DNA from 2 places in the Streptomyces sp. NBC_01431 genome. Region 1 is predicted to be linked to the other one. Evidence: riboswitches for the same ligand, from Rfam matches in the RefSeq annotation. Region 1 holds a riboswitch; the other holds the start of a gene.

Region 1 (2,387 bases):
GCGCCGACCAGAGCGAGGACGCGACGGCCTGGGCGATGGACCAGATCATGGCCGGCGAGGCGACGAACGCCCAGATCGCGGGTTTCATGGTCGCGCTGCGCGCCAAGGGCGAGACGGTCGCCGAGATCACCGGTCTGGTCCGCACCATGTACGCGCACGCCCATCTGATCGAGGTGCCGGGCCCCACCGTCGACATCGTCGGCACGGGCGGCGACGGCGCCAAGACCGTCAACATCTCCACCATGTCGGCGATCGTGGTCGCCGGGACCGGCGCCAAGGTCGTCAAGCACGGCAACCGCGCCGCCTCCTCCTCCAGCGGCGCCTCCGACGTCCTGGAGAAGCTCGGGGTCAATCTGCGGCTCTCGCCGAAGCGGGTGGCCCAGGTGGCCGAGGAGGCTGGGATCACCATGTGCTTCGCGGTGACCTTCCACCCCGCGCTGCGGTACGTGGCCGCCGCCCGCAAGGAGTTGGGCATCCGCACCACCTTCAACGTGCTGGGCCCGCTCACCAATCCGGCGAAGGTACGCGCCCAGGCGACCGGGGTCGCCGACCCGAGGATGGCACCCGTCGTGGCGGGCGTGCTCGCCGAGCGCGGTTCGTCCGCGCTGGTCTTCCGCGGCGACGACGGTCTGGACGAGCTCACCACCACCGCCACCTCCCGGGTGTGGGTGGTGCGCGACGGCGCCGTCCGCGAGGAGCGGTTCGACCCGCGCGACGTCGGCATCGAGATCACGTCCATCGAAGCGCTGCGCGGCGGGGACCCCTCGCACAACGCGGAGATCGTCCGCCGGCTCCTCGCCGGTGAGCAGGGGCCGGTGCGGGACTCGGTGCTGCTGAACTCGGCGGCCGCGCTGGTCGCCCTGGAACCGGGCGAGGGCCCACTCGCCGGACAGCTCGGCGCCGCGATGACGAGGGCCGCCGAGTCCATCGACTCCGGGGCGGCCCGCCTCGCGCTGGAGCGGTGGGTCGCGGCCAGCAACGCGTGAACCGCGGGCGACGTGACACAGGGCGCAGTCCGGATCGCGGACTGCGCCTTGCGCACGTCGGCAGGTGTGGCAGGATGCTCTTCAAGGTCATGAGTGACAGCGATTTAGGCCCCGGCTCGCTGTCCGGCAACCCTCCGTCCGTGGCGGGGTGCCCCGGGTGAAGACCAGGTCGTAGGCAGCAAGGCCTACGGCAAGCGCGGACCCCTGGACATCATCGGATGTCACAGCCCTGGGGTCCTGGTCCTCAAGGGAGCAGTCTCGTGAGCAAGCGAATGCGATAGGGCGTACCGCCCCTTCTTCACAGCCTCCGTGCCGCCCTTCTTCGGGTTGCGCGTTCGAGGCCAACACCCGTACACGGCAAGGCAGTTGAGCCCTCTCACCCGATGCAGGGCCATGCCGCCGTGCCCGGGGTCCGAAGTCAACTCGCCTTGTCCTGCCGGGAGATACCGCCATGTCCGCACGCCCCGCCGCTTCCGCCACCACCCTCGCCACCGCCGTCGACGAGTCCGCCGACCCCTGCTGTGCCGCGCCGCTGCCGGTGCTCGGCCGCGATGTCACCGTGCCGCTGGTCACCGGCGGCGAGGTGACCTACGCCGCCCTCGACTACGCGGCGAGCGCGCCCGCCCTCCAGCGGGTCTGGGACGACGTCGCCGCGTACGCCCCTTACTACGGCAGTGTGCACCGCGGGGCCGGCTACCTCTCGCAGCTCTCCACCGACCTGTTCGAGAACAGCCGCGCGACGGTCGCGGAGTTCCTCGACTGCCGCCCCGGCGACCAGGTGGTCTTCACCCGCTCCACCACGGACTCGCTCAATCTGCTCGCCCAGGCGCTCCCGGCCGACTGCCAGGTCTTCGTCTTCGAGACCGAGCACCACGCCTCGCTGCTGCCCTGGCGGGACGCCCGGGTCACCTATCTCGACGCGCCGCGCACCCCGCGGCAGGCGGTCGAGACGCTGGAGCGCGCGCTGGCCGACCGCGACTCTTCCCCGAGCTCTCAACTTCGTTCGGGTGGGGATGGCTCCAACAGTCCCGCACTGGTCTGCGTGACCGGTGCATCCAACGTCACCGGTGAGCTGTGGCCGGTGAAGGAACTCGCCGCCGCGGCCCACGCGCACGGCGCCCGCATCGTCCTGGACGCCGCCCAGCTGGCGCCCCACCACCCCGTATCCGTAAGGGAGTTGGACGTCGACTGGATCGCCTTCTCCGGGCACAAGCTGTACGCGCCGTTCGGCTCGGGCGTGCTCGCGGGCCGCGCCGACTGGCTCCAGGACGCCGAGCCGTACCTCGCGGGCGGCGGCGCCTCGAAGAAGGTCGCGCGGCGCGCCGACGGCGGCGTGGACGTCGAGTGGCACACGACGGCGGCCCGCCACGAGGCCGGGTCGCCCAACGTCATCGGCGTCTA
Region 2 (2,387 bases), 2.2 Mb from region 1:
AGGCCGTCGCCCGTGTTGAGAACGACCGTGGTGAGCGAAGGGTCGATGAGTCCGGCCTCGATGAGCTTCTTGGTGACGCCCACCGTCACGCCGCCCGCCGTCTCCGCGAAGATGCCCTCGGTGCGGGCGAGCAGCTTGATGGCGTCGACGATCTGCTCGTCGTTGACGTCCTCCACCGCGCCGCCGGTGCGCCGGGCGATGTCCAGGACGTACGGGCCGTCCGCCGGGTTGCCGATCGCCAGCGACTTGGCGATGGTGTCCGGCTTCTGCGGGCGAACCACGTCGTGCCCGGCCTTGAAGGCGGTGGACACCGGGGAGCAGCCCTCGGCCTGCGCGCCGAAGATCTTGTACGGCTTGTCCTCGACCAGGCCCAGCTTGATGAGCTCCTGAAGTCCCTTGTCGATCTTGGTGAGTTGCGAGCCCGAGGCGATCGGGATGACCAGCTGGTCCGGCAGCCGCCAGCCGAGCTGCTCGCAGATCTCGTACGCCAGCGTCTTGGAACCCTCGCCGTAGTACGGGCGCAGGTTGACGTTGACGAAGCCCCAGCCCTCGCCCAGCGGGTCGCCGATGAGCTCGGAGCAGAAGCGGTTCACGTCGTCGTAGTTGCCCTCGATGCCGACGAGCTCGCCGCCGTACACCGCGGCCATGACGACCTTGCCCTGCTCCAGGTCGTGCGGGATGAACACGCAGGAGCGGAATCCGGCCCGCGCGGCGGCGGCGCCGACCGCGCCCGCGAGGTTTCCGGTGGAGGAGCAGGAGAGCGTGGTGAAGCCGAAGGCGCGGGCGGCCTCCAGGGCCTGCGCCACGACGCGGTCCTTGAAGGAGTGCGTCGGGTTTCCGGAGTCGTCCTTCACGAAGAGCTTGCCGGGCTCGACGCCCAGCTCGCGCGCCAGGTTCTCGGCCCTGACGAGCTTGGTGAAGCCCGGGTTCAGGTTCGGCTTGTCGGCGACGTCGGCGGGGACGGGCAGCAGCGGCGCGTAGCGCCAGATGTTCTCGGGGCCGGCCTCGATCTGCTTGCGCAGCGCCTCGGGGTCGCCGAGCGGCAGGTCATAAGCCACTTCGAGCGGTCCGAAACACAGTTCGCACGCGAAGATCGGGCCGAGTTCGAAGCGCTGTCCGCACTCGCGGCAGGAAAGCCCGGACGCCGGACCGAGATCGACAGCAGTGCGGGATTCAACAGTCTGTGCAGACATGGAGGGAGGCCCTTTCTCCTCATCTTCCTCAGGGCGAACTTCGCCATGAGACGGATTTGGCACCTTCCCTAGCCGGGGACCTGCGCCGTGACTGGCGAGAACCGACTGGAGGGTTGCCGGGGCTTCAACGGGCCGTTTCCCTCTGCCCCTCTGGATGAGCGGTATTCGATTGTCAGCGTGGTGACGACCCCGACATGCGACGGTCATCCGCGTTGCTCAAGACTGTAACCGAAGCCCCGGACGGTTGAGACAGCCGTCCGAACCGCGAGATGGATCACACAAGGAGGCCGGAAACCGTGCTGGAAGAGGTGGAGCGCTGGCTGAGCAGGCGTTCCTGGTCGGCGGCCGAGCGTCCGCTGGACCGGATCATGGCCGCGAAGCACAAGGGCGGAGCCACCGTCAGCGTCGTCCTGCCCGCTCTCGACGAGGAGGCCACGGTCGGCGCCATCGTCACCGCGATCCGGGACGCGCTCATGACGTCCGCGACTCCGCTGGTGGACGAACTGGTCGTCATCGACTCCGGTTCCACCGACCGCACCGCCGAGGTCGCGGCGGCGGCCGGCGCGCGGGTGGTCCACCGGGACGCGATCCTGCCGCGCATCCCCGCGCTGCCGGGCAAGGGCGAGGTGCTGTGGCGCTCGCTGCTCGTGACCAGCGGCGACATCGTGTGCTTCATCGACGCCGACCTGAAGGACTTCGACCCGGCGTTCGTGTCCGGGATCGTCGGGCCGCTGCTCACCGACCCGGACGTGGACTTCGTCAAGGCGATGTACGACCGCCCGCTCGGAGAGGCGGCGGGCCAGGGCGGCCGGGTCACCGAGCTCGTGGCGCGACCGCTGCTCAACCTGCACTGGCCCCAACTGGCCGGATTCGTCCAGCCGTTGGGCGGCGAGTACGCGGCCCGGCGCTCGCTCCTTGAGCGGCTGCCGTTCCCCGTCGGGTACGGGGTGGAGATCGCCCTGCTGATCGACGCGCTGCACACGGTGGGCCTCGACGGGCTGGCCCAGGTCGACGTGGGCGTACGCAAGCACCGTCACCAGGACGGACAGGCGCTGGGGCGGATGGCCGCCGCGATCTACCGCACCGCCCAGCTGCGGCTGTCCCGGGGCCACCTCGTACGCCCCGAGCTGACCCAGTTCGAGCGCGGCGAGCGCGGCTTCGTACCGCGGACGTACGCCGTGGACACCGAGGAGC

Evidence for each region. Region 1 has a riboswitch for S-adenosylmethionine ahead of OG522_RS26985 (aminotransferase class V-fold PLP-dependent enzyme). Riboswitches for the same ligand answer to the same signal wherever they lie in the genome.
Region 2: another riboswitch for S-adenosylmethionine. It lies ahead of thrC (threonine synthase); the one in region 1 lies ahead of OG522_RS26985 (aminotransferase class V-fold PLP-dependent enzyme).

Annotation. Positions count from the first base shown of each region.
Region 1 covers NZ_CP109496.1:5,913,708-5,916,094, forward strand. The annotation lists gene trpD (anthranilate phosphoribosyltransferase) at 1-986, shown strand, start outside; SAM riboswitch class IV at 1,072-1,189, shown strand; gene OG522_RS26985 (aminotransferase class V-fold PLP-dependent enzyme) at 1,438-2,387, shown strand, end outside.
Region 2 covers NZ_CP109496.1:3,737,414-3,739,800, forward strand. The annotation lists gene thrC (threonine synthase) at 1-1,193, opposite strand, end outside; SAM riboswitch class I at 1,210-1,354, opposite strand; gene OG522_RS17140 (glucosyl-3-phosphoglycerate synthase) at 1,490-2,387, shown strand, end outside.